Regions from separate parts of the Dietzia sp. CQ4 genome, predicted to be linked through region 1. Evidence: predicted binding sites of a transcription regulator. Region 1 holds the regulator's gene; the other holds the start of a gene.
The links. The regulator LexA, encoded in region 1, represses DNA repair genes until DNA is damaged. The targets are predictions, from matches to a motif close to CGAACANNTGTTCG.

Region 1 (8,067 bases):
CTCGGGGTCTCGTCCGTGGAGCTCGGTGGCCGGGTGTACGCCGGCCTCGCCGTCGACATGGGTAACCCCCACCTCGCGTGCGTGGTCCCGGGCCTGGGGGCCGAAGGGTTGCGCGAACTGCCGGTGCACGAGGCGCCCGTGTTCGACACCGGCTTCTTCCCCGCCGGCGTCAACGTGGAGATCGCCACCCCGCTCACCGACGGTCGGGTGTCGATGCGCGTCCACGAGCGAGGATCCGGGGAGACGATGTCCTGCGGCACCGGAATCGTCGCCACGGCCGTCGCGGCCCTCGCCGACGCCGGAGAGGCCACCGGTGACGTGGTGGTGTCCGTTCCCGGGGGAGAGGTCGCGGTGGCCCTGACCGGCGTGGGTTCCACTCTGACGGGGCCGTCCGTGATCGTCGCCGAGGGGCGGTGCCGGCGTCCGCCACCCGCCCGCCGCACGGAGGCGTCCCGACCGGAATTGTGAGATGATGCCGGTGAATGACTATCGATGACACCGCCCCTGACCGGGCCACACGAGACCATGACCCTTCGGTCGGAGAATTCCAGCTCGAGGAGCGCTCCTCGCTGCGCCGGGTCGTCGGGTTGTCGACCGAACTCCAGGACGTCAACGACGCCGAGTACCGCCAACTCCGCCTCGAGCGGGTCGTGCTGGTCGGGGTCTGGACCGAGGGTACCGCCGCCCAGGCGGAGGCCGCGATGGCCGAGTTGGCACAGCTCGCCGAGACCGCAGGCTCCGAGGTCTGCGACGCGCTGATCCAGCGCCGCGACAAGCCGGACCCCGCCACCTACATCGGTTCGGGGAAGGCCAAGACCCTGAAGGACGTGATCACCGCGACGGGGGCGGACACGGTGATCTGTGACGGCGAGCTCACGCCGGGTCAGCTCATCGCGCTCGAGAAGGTCGTCAACGTCAAGGTGATCGACCGCACCGCGCTGATCCTCGACATCTTCGCCCAACATGCGACCAGCCGTGAGGGTAAGGCCCAGGTGTCGCTGGCGCAGATGGAGTACATGCTCCCGCGACTGCGTGGCTGGGGTGAGGCACTCTCCCGGCAGGCGGGTGGCCGGGCGGGCAGCAACGGAGGCGTCGGACTCCGTGGTCCCGGTGAGACCAAGATCGAGACGGACCGCCGCCGAATCAGGGAGCGCACGGCGAGGCTGCGCCGTGAGATCAAGGGCATGAAGCAGGCCCGGGACACCAAGCGGCATCGCCGTCGCGCCACCCCGGTGCCGTCGATCGCGATCGCCGGGTACACCAACGCCGGGAAGTCGAGCCTGCTCAACCGCTTGACCGGTGCGGGTGTACTGGTCCAGAACGCACTGTTCGCCACGCTGGACCCCACCACACGGCGGGCCGAGCTCCCCGACGGGCGGGTCGTGGTCTTCACAGATACGGTCGGATTCGTCCGACACCTCCCGACCCAGCTCGTCGAGGCGTTCCGCTCGACGTTGGAGGAGGTCGTGGACTCCGAGCTGCTCCTGCACGTGGTCGACGGATCGGACGCCTTCCCCCTGCGCCAGATCGAGGCCGTCCGCACCGTCATCAACGACGTCGTGGAAGAGCAGAAGGCCGAGAGGCCCCGCGAACTCGTGGTGATCAACAAGGTCGACGTGGCTGACCCGGTGGTGTTGACGGAACTGCACCACGCCCTGCCGGACGCGGTCTTCGTCTCGGCGGCGACGGGTGAGGGGTTCGACGAGCTCCTCGACCGAATAATGCGGGTGGTCGCCTCCGGGGACACGGAGGTCACACTCGAGATCCCGTTCACCCGGGGTGATGTGGTCTCCCGTGTCCACGCGGAGGGCGCCGTGGTGGACGAGGATCACACGAAGGACGGCACGAGGATCGTGGTCCGGCTTCCGGCCTCCGTGGCCGGAGAGCTCGGGGAGTATCGGGTCCCCGGATCCCGTGACGGTGTCGCCTGACCCCGTCGACGGATCAGGCGACACCCGGCTCCGGCCGGTTCAGAGCTTGCGGAAGACCGTGACGACCTTTCCGAGGATCGTCGCGTGCTCCCCGGGAATCGGACTGAACGACGGGTTGTGGGGCAGGAGCCACACCCCGCTCGAGTCCCGGCGGAAAGTCTTGACCGTGGCCTCCCCGTCGATCATCGCCGCCACGATCTCGCCGTTGTCCGCGACGTTCTGACGGCGCACCACCACGTAGTCCCCGTCACAGATCGCGGCGTCGATCATCGACTCGCCGACCACTCTGAGCATGAACAGGTCCCCGGAACCCACCAGGTCGGAGGGGAGGGGGAAGACCTCCTCCACCGCCTGCTCGGCGAGGATAGGACCGCCGGCCGCGATCCGCCCCAGGACAGGGACGTAGACGGGCTCCACGGCCCCGCTGGGACGCGTCTCCTCCTGGGCGGGCGCGCGACGACCCCGGGACCGCTGCCCCGGGACGCCGTGGACGTCGACCGCCCGCGGCTTGTGCGGATCACGGGTCAGGAAGCCCTTCTTCTCCAACGTCCGCAACTGGTGGGCCACCGAGGAGGTCGACTGCAGACCGACGGCGTCACCGATCTCTCGGATGCTCGGGGGATAGCCCCGGTCCTTGACCGTGTCGTGGATGTGCAACAGAACGCTCTTCTGGCGGGTCGTCAGGGCCTCGAAGTCGGGCTTGGGCATGTGGGGGTCCCTTCGGCGAATGGGTGTTCGACGTCGCTATCTGTGTACACCCTACTGCCCGTCGGACGTGAGCGCCACACAGGTGTTCGAAGAAATGTCGCCACGAATGTCGACTCTGTCGGACCCGCGTGATACAACTCTAGGCAGGTTCGGGTTCGAACAGATGTGCACAACAAGGCACACGGGCGTGCGAATGAGGTTCGCACACCGTATCGAGTTGGGAGTTCTCATGACCGTTATGGAGATGCAGCCACGATCGCGTCCCTCCGTGCCCTGGACGGAGGTCTGCGTGACCGATCACGACCGGCCCGTCTCGTCCAGGGTCCGTCCCCGCCCTGATGCCGGGGCCCGTCCCGTCATCCGCACGCTCGACCGGGGGCGCCAGACGGCCACGCGGTCGGTGGCGCCCGGACGGCGAGTGCTCGTCCGCCCCGCGTCCGCGGAAAAGGTCAGGGCATGCGGTAGCGAGGCGAGGTCCAGTGCGCCGGTGGTGGACGATGTGCCGACGTGGGCTCTGGTGGCCTGTGGAATCGTCTTCGGAATCCTGATGCTGCTCGCATTGGCACTCCTGGGCGGGCCCGCCTACGCGTGACCCACGGTATCGCCTCCTAGAATGAACCCGGGACGGCGGCCCGTCGCCCCCGCACCGCCGTCGGCTCCGGCCGGCGGAGCGGTTCGGACCAGGTCGACGAATGGCGAAGCTGGAATGTACTGCCCCATATGTCACCACGAGGACTCACGGGTGATCGACTCGCGGTCGGTCGACGAAGGGCAGGCGATCCGGCGTCGACGCGAGTGTCCCGACTGCGGACACCGGTTCACCACCCTCGAGACCCCGTTGTTGACCGTCCTCAAGCGCAACGGTGTGACGGAGCGTTTCAGCCGCGACAAAGTGGTCCGCGGTGTGCGACGCGCGTGCCAGGGGAGGTCGGTCGACGAGGACGCGCTCCGGCGGCTCGCGCAGCAGGTCGAAGACGCTGTCCGGGCCGGCGGCGCCTCAGAAGTCCCCGCTCACGAGATCGGGCTGGCGATCCTGGGGCCTCTACAAGATCTGGACGAGGTCGCGTATCTGCGATTCGCCTCCGTGTACAAACAATTCAGTTCCGCTGCGGATTTCGAGAGCGAGATCATCGCCCTTCGCGAACGGCACGCTGCTCACTAGTCCCGGTCGTCTCCGCGTCGCACCGGGATCGGCTCCTGTGTACGGGCAGTTGAGAGCTCAACGCGCGTTCCGCCGGGAGAGCGCGGCGGCGACCGCCTTCTCGATCCTCTCGGCGGAGACCGGGCGCGCGGTACCCAGAGATTGCGCGAAGAGGCCGACACGGTATTCGGCCAACATCCACCGGAGATCCCGGGCCGCCCGCGCCCCACCCGGTCGTCGGCGGAGCGCCGCCGTCGCCTCCGCGACAGTGGCCTCCGATTTCTCCAACCGGGCGGCGAGCTCCCGGTACCTTGACGGTGACTTCTCCGCCAGGTCCAACCTGAGGTCGATCGCCCTCACGTGGCGTTCCAGTTGCGGGAGGACCTCCGCCGGGTGTCGGGCGAGGAATCCCTTTCCCACGAGGAAGTCCAGAGCGGGCCTGACGTCGTCCGCGAGGTCGCGTGGTACCTGGTCCAGCCGGGCGGAGACCGACTGCGCGGCGACCAACGCCGGAAGGGCGGCGGAGATCGAGGCCGTGATGGCGGCCGGTGCCTCGGATCGGGCGCGCGCGCGCAACTCGTCGAAGTCGTGCACGGTGAGTACCGGCTCTCCTCTGCGTCCGGCGATCAGCCGCCCGCACGCCGCCAGCGCCGCGTCCGAGACCAGTCCATCGGCACCCCCGTGGGGATACTGGGTGAGCGCGAGGCGTTGCTCGACCGGACGACCCCGGACTATCGATGCCGCCGAGATCAGGTCCGCTGAGATCAGGGTCAGTACCGCTGTGGTCTGCGCGGATCGACGTTCCGTCTCTGTGGCGCAGGCGATCCGGTGGATGCCGTCGGGGCGGACCTGCAGGGCCGGGTAGACCGTCACCTCCACACCGTGGACCGTGCCGGTGATCGAGGGCGACAGGTCCCCGATCGTGTCCGCGGTCCACGCCCGATGAGGTCCGTCATCGGGGACGAGTCTGGAGTTGAGCGTGGCACGGACCTTGTCCACCAACCGGCTGCGTAGTGCTCCCAGGTCCGTACCGGCCGCGACGACCTCGTCACCGTCGACCACCTCGAAACGCATGCGGAGATGGTCGGGGAGCTGTTCCGGGTGGAACTCACGGGGCTCGACGGTCGTGCCTATGCGGGCCGAGAGCGCGGCGGCGAGCGCCACCGGGAGCGGTGCCGACCGCGGGGCGAGGTCACCGGCCAGCAGTGCCGCGTACTCGGCGGGCGGGGAACACAGACGCCTCAGGTACTTGGGGAGCGTTCGGAGCATCTCCGTGTACAGCTCCTCGCGCAGGCCGGGGACGAGCCACTCGAAGCCGGACGTCGCGACCGAGGACAGCTGGGGGAGAGGGATCCGCACGGTGATGCCGTCGGAGTCGACCCCCGGGTCGAACGAGTATCTGAGCTCGAAGTCCCGCTCGCCCTGGCGCCAGATCGGCGGGAACTCGGAGGCGGCCGGGGCGGTGTCCGACGTGCGGATCTGCTCGGGGCGAAGACGCAGACGATCCGGGTCCTCCCGGCCCTGCTTACGCCACCACGATTCCAGGTGGCGGCCGGAGGTGATGTCCTCGGGGAGCCGCTCGAGGTAGAACCCGACCAGGGTGTCGTCGTCGATGACGAGGTCGCGGCGTCTGCTGCGGGTCTCCAGCTCCCGCGCCTGTTCCACGGCCACGGCGTTCTCCATGATCACCGGGATGCGGGTGGTCCATCGTCCCTCGACGATCCCGTGCCGGACGAGCATCTCCCGCGCGAGCGGTGCGTCGACCCTGGAGAGGAGGATGCGACGCGCCTCGACCACGGGCAGCCCCAGGAGCAGCACCTTCTCGTAGGCCATCGCCGCGCCCTGGGCGTCGGACCAGTGCGGCTCTGAGTACTGGGTGCGGACGAGATGCCCCCCGAGTTGTTCGATCCACACCGGATCGATGCGCGCGACGTCCCGGGCCCACAGTCTGGAGGTCTCGACCAACTCGGAGGCCATGATCCATCGCGGCGGCTTGCGGGCGAGATCGGAACCGGGGAACACCTGGAAGCGGATACCGCGGGTGCCGCGGAACTCCCTGGTGTCCTCGTCCTTCATCCCGACGTTGGTGAGCAGTCCGGAGAGGATCGCCTTGTGGAGGTCGTCCTCCGCGGCGTGACCGGACGGTGGATGCCAGCCCCGCTCGCGGCACATGCTGGTCAACTGGGCGGTGAGGTCCTGCCACTCGCGGATCCGCAACCAGTGCAGGTACTCGGCCTTGCACATTTTCCGGAACGCGCTGCCGGAGAGCTCGCGCCGCTGTTCGGTGAGGTAGCGCCACAGGTTGAGGTAGCCCAGGAAGTCGGAGGACTTGTCGGCGAAGCGCCGGTGGAGCTGGTCCGCCTTGTCGCGCTCCTCGGCAGGCCTCTCGCGGACATCCTGCACGGTCAGGGCCGCGACCACGACCAGGACATCCCCCAGGGCGCCGTTTCGGTGGCCCTCCACGACCATCCGGGCCAGACGGGGGTCGAGGGGGAGGGACGCCATGTCGCGGCCCACCCTGGTCAGGTGCGGGCGTTCGGTGTCGTCGGTCCGGAGCGCCCCGAGCTCGGTGAGCAAGGTCATGCCGTCCCGGACGGCCTTGCGGTCGGGTGGTTCGACGAACGGGAAGTCGTCCACGGCTCCCAGGTCGAGATCGGCCATCGACAGGATGACCGACGCCAGGTTGGTGCGCAGGATCTCCGGGTCGGTGAACTCCGGCCGGGAGTCGAAGTCGTCCTCCGAGTACAGACGGATGCAGATGCCGTCGGCGACGCGGCCGCAGCGGCCGGCGCGCTGTGCGGCGGAGGCCTGCGAGATCGGCTCGATCGGCAGCCTCTGGACCTTGGTGCGGGTCGAATAGCGGGAGATCCGGGCGAGGCCGGTGTCCACGACGTAGCGGATCCCCGGGACCGTCACCGAGGTCTCCGCGATGTTGGTCGACAGGACCACGCGCCGGGTCGAATGCTGACGGAAGGCCCGTTGCTGCTCGGCGGAGGTGAGTCGGGCGAAGAGCGGAAAGATCTCGGTGCTCTTGAATTTCCGCCCCCGGAGCACCTCCTCGGCGTCGCGGATCTCGCGTTCGCCGGAGAGGAAGACGAGTACGTCGCCGTCACCCTCGGCCAGGAGCTCGCCGACCGCATCGGCGAGCGCGTCCAGGGGGTCGAGGTCGATGGTCCGGTCCGCGTGGTCGACCTGGAGCGGCCGGTACCGGATCTCCACGGGGAAGGTGCGACCGGAGACCTCGATGACAGGGGCGGGATGGCCCGCCGGATCCGCGAAGTGGCGGGCGAAGCGGTCGGGGTCGATCGTGGCGGAGGTGATGATGAGTTTGAGGTCCGGCCGCCGGGGCAGGATCTGCCGGAGGTAGCCGAGCAGGAAGTCGATGTTGAGGCTGCGTTCGTGGGCCTCGTCGATGATGATCGTGTCGTAGGCGCGCAGCAGCCTGTCCCGTCGGATCTCGGCGAGCAGTATCCCGTCGGTCATCAGTTTGACCGCGGTGTCGGCACCGGTACGGTCGTCGAAGCGCACGGCCGACCCCACCAGCCGGCCGGTCTCCACCCCCAGTTCCTCGGCGATGCGCTCGGCGACGGACCGGGCCGCCAGCCGGCGGGGCTGGGTGTGGCCGATCATCCCGCGCACGCCGCGGCCGAGTTCCAGACAGATCTTGGGGATCTGGGTGGTCTTCCCGGATCCGGTCTCGCCGGCGATCACCACGACCTGGTTGTCGCGGATCGCCGCCGCGATCTCGTCCTTACGGGCGCTGACCGGCAGTTGTTCCGGATACTCCGGGGTCGGAACCGACTCCGCACGCCGACGCAGACGAGCGGCGGCGGCGTCGATCTGCCCGCCCAGGTCGTCCAACTGGTCGGCGCGGGCCCTGCGGATCCGCGACCGGAATCGGTGGGCGTCGAGGATGCCGACGTCGTCGAGCCGGACCAGGAGATCGTGCCGGGCCCGGTGCAGTTCGGGGGCGGGCGCGGGAGACGTCGACATGGTGTCCGCCAGGGTATCGGGACCCGGTGTGGGGATCGATCCGGGTGTCAGGCCGTGCCACCCTCCCGGCGGGACTGGATGCGGGTGTAGCGCTGGTGCAGTCGCTCCCGGATCTCCTCCGGCTCGTACGACTGCCGCCGGCGTTCGGTCCGTGCGGCGAGGATCCCGGTGGCGGCCACTCCGACCACCCCGGCCGCGCCGACCATCTTGAGCCACTGCCGTCCGCGGGGTGCCATGGCGTCAAGGGTAGATCCTCTCGCCGGGGCACCTGGCAGGATCGCACCATGAGTCTCG
Region 2 (8,067 bases), on a different contig from region 1:
TCCATGTACGCGTTGCCCTCGAAGTACAGGACGCGCGTCCCCTCGTCCTTGAGGTCGGCGATCCGCGCCACGTCGGGGTAGGTCTCCGGGTCCCACATGATCATCTGCGGGTTGATGTCCAGCGGGGCGAACACCCCGACCGTCGGGTTGTTGAGGGAGTTCTGCACGGCCTGGTCCGAGTCGACGTACCCGAGCATGATGTCGGTGTCCTGGTACATCTGCGCGGTGACCTGCTGGAAGCCGATCGCCGGCCCGCCGGAACGGATCTCCACGTCCACGCCGGTGTATTCCCCCGAGGCGAACAGCGGACCCGAGACCGACTTGGCGCCGGCGTTGATCGTCGGATCCGGCCCCAGCAGCTCGTAGAGATGGCCGTGCTCGGCCTCCGGATTCCAGTCGGTCTGGACCACCACGGTGGCCGGGCAGCTCTCGCTCAGGTCCACTGACCCGATCTCCCCGCTGTACCCGGACGCGGCCTCGGCGGACCCGGAGTCGGAATCACCGCAGGCGGTCAGGGTGGCGGCTCCGAGGGTGCACAGGGCGGCCACGGAGAGCACTGTCCTGGTGGTGTGGGTGCGGCGCATGGCGGTCTCCTCCCGGGGGCCGATCAGGCCTCCCGTATTGACGTGATCAATATCTATAGTGAAGCGGTGCTTCGTTTCGGTTGTGTTGCCGGTCGGGCAGATGTGGGTTAAGGCCGCGTCGAGATTCTCGCCATCACCGCTGGTCGTCAGCGTTGTACCACCGGCCCACCACCTTGCGCGAGAGCAACCCGAAGGCCAGGAACACGGCCACACCGAGCAGCGAGGCGAGCAGGATCGAGGCGAACAGCTCCGGAGACTGCAACCGGGCGCGATAGGTGTCGATGAGGATGCCGATCCCGGGGTCCCCCTGCTTGAAGAAGAAGTCGCCGACGATCGCCCCCACCACCGACAGTCCGGCGGCCACCCTCAGTCCCTCGAACAGGGCGGGCAGCGCGGCCGGCGCCTCGAGTTTGCGCAGCACGGTCATCCGGCCGGCGTGGTGGAGCCGGAACAGCCGCCGCAGACCCGGGTCGACGGATTTGAGCCCGAACAGGGTGTTGGACACGATCGGGAACAGGGCGATCAGCACGCAGACGAACACCCGCGCGGTGAACCCGAACCCGAACCAGAAACCGATGAGTGGCACCAGCGCGAGGATCGGGATGCACTGCAGCACCACGGCGTACGGGAACAGCGAACGCTCCGCCCACGTCTCCTGGCTCATGACGATCGCCCACACCACCCCGATCACGAAGGCGATCGCCAGGCCCGTCAGCGCCACCACGGTCGTCCGCCCCAACGCCTCGAGCATGGCCTCGAGGTTGGGCCCCAGGAATCCATCGGTGATCACGACGTGCGGCGGGGGCAGCAGGAACCGGCGGGCGGGTTCGAGAACCACGTAGCTGACGAAGTACCACAGCCCCAGGAAGGCGGCCAGGACGACGAGCGGGCCGCCGATCCGTACGAGGGTCCCGTCCGCGGAGATCCGGCGCCGCCGCCCGGCCGCCGCCGAGGTGGGCGCGGTGACCGTTGTCGCGCCGACCGGTGCGGGGGCGTCGGACCCCGGGTCCGAGTCGGGGTCGGCCGAGGTGCTGTCCGCCGAGGTGCTGCCGGCAGCGGTGGTGGTGGTGGTAGTGGTGTTCATCAGTGCGCCTCCTCCAGGGCCTGGGAAACCTCGCCGACGAGGTTGATGTAGTCGGCCGAATACCGAACCTCGGGGTCGCGGGGGACGTCGAACGGGACGTCGACGGTGTGGACGATGCGGCCGGGACGCCCGGACATGACGACGACCCTGGTGGACAGGTACACGGCCTCCGCGACCGAGTGGGTGATGAACAGTCCGGCGAACCGCTTGGCCGCGAACAACCCCAGGAGTTCGTCACCGAGACGCTGCCGCGTGATCTCGTCGAGTGCCCCGAACGGCTCGTCGAACAGGAACAGTTCGGGCTCCAGCGTCAGCGACCGGGCCAGCGACACCCGCATCTTCATACCGCCGGACAGCTCGCGGGGCAGGGACTGTTCGAAGCCGGACAGCCCCACGAGGTCGATCGCCTCCTGCGCCCGCTGCCGCCGCTCGGCCTTGCCGATCCCGTCGAGCTCGGCCAGCATCTCGACGTTCTGGGCGACCGTGCGCCAGGGCAGCAGTGTGGCGTCCTGGAAGACGTACCCCACCCGGTCGGTGCCGGTCTGCATGTAGCCGTCGGTATGGGTCGCCAGGCCGGAGGCCAACCCGAGCAGCGTGGACTTGCCGCAGCCGGAGGGCCCCACCACGCTGACGAACTCTCCGGCCCCCACGCGGAGATCCACACCCTCGAGCGCGCGGGTGCCGTTGGGGTAGGTGACCCCGACATCGGAGAAGCCGAGTATCTCGGTACCCGGCCTGAGGACGGGGCGGGTTGGGGTCGTCATGGTGCCTCCTGGGGGTCGGGCGGGTGGGTCGAGGTCTGTGTGAGGATCGAGGTCTGTGTGAGGGTCGAGGTCTGTGTGAGGAAGGGGTCGACGACGACGGACGCCCTCGCGGACACCACGCGACCCGCGCGCAGCACGATCCGGTCCACCGGCGCGTCCGCGATCACGTCATCGAGCCCGCTCGCGCGCACGAGCAGCAGGTCCGCGCGACGACCGGGAACGGGGCCGGCGGCCGGGAGGCCCATCACCTCGCGCGCACCGTCGGTGACGAGGTGCCATGCGGTGTCCATGTCCAGGTGGGCGGCGATCACCAGCAACATCGCCGTCTCGATCGCGTCGGACCGGCCGACCGGGTTGAACGGGTCGCGCACGTTGTCCGCGCCCGCGCCGACGGTGACGCCGCCGTCCAGCAAGGCCCGCACGGGGGGCAGCCCGCGCGGCGTGGAGGTGCACTCCGCCCGCCCCTGGAGGTAGAGATTGGTGACGGGCAGCGTCACCACCCCGACATCCGCGCCGCTCAGTGCGGTGGCCGCGGCAGCCTGGCCGGAGGCGTCCATCGCACCGATCCGGCAGCAGTGGCCGGCCGTCCGGATTCGGCCCGGTTCCCAGGACGCGACCCGGTCGGTGAAGGCCGTGAGCATGCCGTGGTCGCCGTCGAGGAACTCGTCGACATGGAGGTCGACACCCACCCCGAGCTCTTCGGCCAGGTCGATCAGCCTGTGGGTCTCCGCGGCGGTGTCAGGGGCGATGTGCGGGGCACCGCCGATGAGGTCGGCACCGGCCGCGATCGCGTCGCGGGCCCGCTCGGCGGGGTCCTCGTCCCGGACCATCACGGCGATCTGCAGATCCAGGACGTCCGCGAGTTCGTCGCGCACCCGGACCAGGGCCCGGACCCCGCGCAGGGGGTCACCCTCGCTGTGCAGATCCACATGGGTGCGCACCGCCGTGGTGCCGCTGGCCACCAGTCGCCGCGCGGCCGCCAGCGCCCGTCCGTGGATCTCGTCCTCGTCGACGGTGACGGCGAAGGCCCGCCACGCGTCGATCGCCGCACCCAGATCGCAGCCCGGCGGGCGCGTCGCACCCCAGCTCAGGGCCTTGTCCAGATGGGCGTGAGGTTCGGCCGGCGCCGTCAGAGCCAGATAGCCGCGACCATCGACCACCGCCGATCCCGCCGGCCCCGGCCCCCCGGCCGGGTCGACTCCCGCGCCGCCGGCCTCGGTGACGGCCACGACCACCCCGCCCGCGATGTCCACGTCGACCACCCGACCGTCGAGCAGCCCCACCCCGACGATGCGGTCGACCTGCCTCACGGCCGTGTCGTCTGGCCGCGGGGCGGTGCCCTCACGCCCAGGGGTGGTGACGCCTGACTCCGGAGCCCCGTCACCACGCTGGCGGGTAAGTGTGTCCACTGACTGGGTTCTCCTGCTCTGCCGGACCGTCCCGGACCGGGTCGGTATGGTGCCCTTGCGCTTTCGACCAGGACGCGGGATATTGACCTCGTCAATACAGATCAGTGTCACGCGCGGGTGTTTCGCCCGGATTACCCCGCCGGATCTGATCTGTAACCGCTAACGAAGGATGGGAGACACCGGTGTCGGGGTTACGTGACGACGGGCTCGCACGCCTGGGTGCACGCATCCGGCACCACCGTCAGCAGCTCGGCCTGACCCTCGTGGAGGTGGCCGGTCACGCTGGCATCTCGCAACCGTTCCTCAGTCAGATCGAGCGCGGCAAGGCGGCCCCGAGCATGTCGACGCTCGAGGGGCTCGCCCACGCCTTGGGTACCACCCAGGCGCACCTGCTGGAAGCGGTCGACTCGGTCGACCCGACGTCCGGAGGCCCCGACGCGCCGGCGGGAGACCCGTCGACGGCAGGCGACTCGCCACCGGCGGCGGGCGGACGCGTGGACATTCGTCGCGCCTCCGAGGGCGCCGTCCTCACCCGCGCGGAAGGCACCGTCGGGGGGCACACCCGACTACTGCCGGGCGGGCCCAACGACACCCAGTTCCTCGAGTTCGTGGAGACCAATCACGTGCCGGGTCGATTCTTAGAACACCCGGGCCGCGAATGGGTGTACGTCACCAGGGGCACGGTTCTACTCGAGGTGGGCGAGTCAGTCAGTCGCCTGGAGGCGGGGGATGTCGCACGGTACGACGGCACCCTCCCTCACCGCTGGTACGTGCCCGAGGGCGGGCGGGCCTGCCTGATCGTGGCACGACCGGGCTGAGGCGCCCCGCACCTCGCCGACCTGGCGTGCCCTGAACGGTCCGAGCAGGGCACCCCAGGTTAGGTCTTCCCGATCCGCGCACCCGCACATCCACACCCACTCGGAGCCGAGGCGTCCGGCCTCCCGCTCCGCACCTCACTGACCTGCGATGCCCTGAACGCCGTGTGCAGGGCACACCAGGTCGGGCCAATGAAGTCGGCGCCCCCACACCGTGTCGTACCTCGAACATACGATCGAATCATGACCTCCACAGCGCGCCCCGTATCCGACGACGTCGACCCTCCCGAGGCGCTCATCCCGCCCGCCGGATTCACCACCTCGACGGGGCCGGCACTCCCCGTCCTGGTCCCCGAGGCGTTCGCCCGGTGGGACCCGGGTCAGCAACGCGGCTACCTCGCCCAGAGGACGATCTGCGCGGCCGAGGGTCGGACGCTCGCCTATGCCTATGACTGTGTCCGTTCCGCCACTGACCGTTTCGCCACCGAGAACGATCGCCACCGCGATCCGTGGGACGCCGCCGCCACGATGATCGGCGCCTCCATGGCTCTCTCACGCCACAGCGCGTCCCGCCTGGTGACCACAGCGGTCGAGCTGACCGAGCGGCTCCCACGGACGGCGGCGCTGCTGGCGACCGGATGGATAGGAATCCTCGCGGCGCACACCATCGCCGAGGAGACCGCCCTGGTGGCCGACCACCTCATGCCCGAACTCGATCGGCGGATCAGCGAAGGGTTGGCTCCGACCAGGCGCCGGACCCACCCGCCGAGGCTCGGTCCATTGCGCAAGATGCTCACCAAGACCGTCGCGGCCTGCGATCCACTCGGTGCCGATGCCCGCGCCCGGCAGGCGCGACGTGACCAGGACGTGGAGCTGGTACCCCTACGTGACGACCGGGCGATCATCACCGCCACGCTCACCGCCGAGGACGCCCTGGAGATCGCGGACCGTATCGAGGCCCTCGCCCGCACAGCCTCGGCCGATGATCCGCGTCCCCTCGGCCAGCTCCGCGCCGCCGGACTGCTCGCACTCAGCCGCGGCTGGTCCTGCCTCCCCGACCCACACGGAGAGCACCCCACCGATCCTGAAGCCCGCTCTGCGGCTCGCCGTGTCATCATCCACGCCTACGACGACGGCACCCCGGATCACCGCGGCATCACCCTCGCCGGCTACGGGCCGGTCACCGGGCACACCGCCGAGGAACTGCATCGCAACGCAAGTCGGAGGATCAACACGCTCACGGAACTCGCGGACCCGGACACCGCTGCCGCCCGGCGCCACACCCCCTCCGACGCCCTGGCCCGCTTCTGCCGGGGACGTGACGGTACGTGCGTCTTCCCCGGCTGCCAGACCTCAGCCGAGAAGTCCGACCTCGACCACATCGTCCCCTTCGACCACGACCATCCCGACCACGGCGGGCCCACGACGTGCGACGACCTCGGGACCCTGTGCCGCTTCCACCACCGACTCAAGACCGACGGGGTGTGGGCCTACTACCGCGACACCGACGGTTCGTACGTGTGGATCCACGGCCCCCATCACCCTGACAGGGACCCCGGAACCCGCATCACGACGTCCCCCACGGGGCCCCTCGCCGGCCACGCCGCACCCCGACACCCCGAGGCCAGCCGGCTTCAGCAGGAGGCAGCCGAAGCCGGTGAGACGGGCTCCGGTTCGGCCGAGTCGCGGAGGCGACCCCACCAGCGCCACCGTCGCGACCTCGAACGACGCACACTCCGTACACAGGCTCGACTCCGGCGCCAGGCCCCACCGGCCGGCTCGGCGCCTCAACAGGCGGCGTCATCTCCGGCGTCGGACGACGAGCCCCCGTTCTGATGGGAGGCGGGCGACTCTCGACGTCAGAAGCGCGAGCTCGTGGGATACCACCCGTCGGCGGCGTCGTGGGGACCGATGGACCGGACCTCGATGTGCTCGAAGGACGCGAAGTCGCCGGCGAGACGATCCCAGTTCTCGCGGGTGATCGCAGTGGTGATCGCCGAGGCGATCCGCCCGATCCCACCGTAGATACCGGAGAGCTGGTTCCCGGTCACACCCATGGACGCCCGCGCTCCGGTCGAGAAATGGTGCAGGCGGGAGAGCCACGGGGCGGTGCCCGGCTCACGCTCGGAGAACTCGAAACCCGGACCCAGGTACGGACTCCGTCCGGCCGGGTGGTCAACCGCGGGCGGGTGACGATCGGACCACAGCGCGATGTCGTCGACGAACTCGGCCAGCTCCGGGCGCATGCGAAGGTCCACCTGGTATCCGGTCGCGGCAAGCACCACATCAGCGTGGAACCGCCCCCTGGTGGTGTCGATCGCGATCTCCTGCCCACCGGTGTCGGTGTGGACCATCGAGACGGCGTTCCACCCGCAGCCGGTGTGGAGGGCGAAGCCGGAGTGGGTGAAGCACCGCCACACCGCGTGCTGCGTGGGCGGCTGCGGCAGACCGCCGGACATCACTCCGAAGTCCCACTTGCTCTGGTCATCCAGGTCGTAGAAGCGTTCCTGCATGCCCGGGAACTCCATCCACCGGAGCGGGTTGGAGGCCGGGACCGTCGCCCGTCGCACGAACACGTGCGCCCGGACGGCGCCGTGGTCCAGCGCGGTGGCCGCGTTGTCGAACCCGGAGGCGCCGCCACCCAGTACCGCCACCCGCCGCCCCCGCAACGCGGTGAAGTCGATCTGGTCCTCGGTGTGGAACCAGCGCTCGCGGGGCAGCGAGGAGGAGATGAACTCCGGCACGCGCACCCCGCCCCCGCCCGCGAGCCCGAGCGCGCAGACGATGCGCCTGGCGGTCAGCGTGGTCTCCTGTCCCTCCGGGCCGCGCAGTTCCACGGAGAACGACCCGTCCGGGGTGGCGGGGCGGTGGATCGCGGTCACCCGGGTCCGATGGTGGACGCGGACACCCGTGACCTCCCGGTACCAGCGCAGGTAGTCGTTCCAGTCCAGGCGGGGAATGAGTTCGACGGCGGCCCAGGCGGCCTCTCCGTAGACGGCCTCGAACCAGCGCCGGACGTGGAGGGACGGGACGTCGAATTCGATACCCCTCATGTGCTTGGGACTGCGCAGGGTGTGCATGCGGGCGTAGCGGTCCCAACAGCCCACCTCGTGCTCCGGACCGTCGTCCACCACCAGGACTCGGTCGATCCGCTGGCGCTGCAGTGCGAACGCCGTGCCCAGACCGGCCTGCCCGCCGCCGATCACCAGGACGTCGAGTTCGGTGGACCCGGGGACGCGGGGGATCCAGTCGCGGGCATGGCTGGTGGCGGAGATGTCCTCGTGCACACGGGCCCGGAGGGTCGCCAGTCGGACGTCCGCGTCGGGCAGGCGGCGGGAGGTCCGGGCCCCGGTCCCGGGTTCGGTGGTCCCGGAGTCGGTGGTCCCGGGTTCGGTGCTGACGGAGTCGGTG

Region 2: the regulator LexA is predicted to act here: its motif matches at 4,882-4,895, upstream of G6031_RS00210 (HNH endonuclease signature motif containing protein).

The regions. Positions count from the first base shown of each region.
Region 1 covers NZ_JAALDZ010000022.1:15,772-23,838, forward strand. Annotated here, with positions in the region: gene dapF (diaminopimelate epimerase) at 1-468, shown strand, start outside; gene hflX (GTPase HflX) at 483-1,931, shown strand; gene lexA (transcriptional repressor LexA) at 1,971-2,639, opposite strand; gene G6031_RS01415 (hypothetical protein) at 2,929-3,231, shown strand; gene nrdR (transcriptional regulator NrdR) at 3,346-3,801, shown strand; gene hrpA (ATP-dependent RNA helicase HrpA) at 3,859-7,773, opposite strand; gene G6031_RS01430 (hypothetical protein) at 7,821-8,009, opposite strand; gene G6031_RS01435 (hypothetical protein) at 8,058-8,067, shown strand, end outside.
Region 2 covers NZ_JAALDZ010000004.1:745-8,811, reverse strand. Annotated here, with positions in the region: gene G6031_RS00235 (ABC transporter substrate-binding protein) at 1-584, opposite strand, end outside; gene G6031_RS00230 (ABC transporter permease) at 718-1,668, opposite strand; gene G6031_RS00225 (ABC transporter ATP-binding protein) at 1,668-2,432, opposite strand; gene G6031_RS00220 (amidohydrolase family protein) at 2,429-3,841, opposite strand; gene G6031_RS00215 (XRE family transcriptional regulator) at 4,024-4,659, shown strand; gene G6031_RS00210 (HNH endonuclease signature motif containing protein) at 4,900-6,492, shown strand; gene G6031_RS00205 (NAD(P)/FAD-dependent oxidoreductase) at 6,516-8,067, opposite strand, start outside.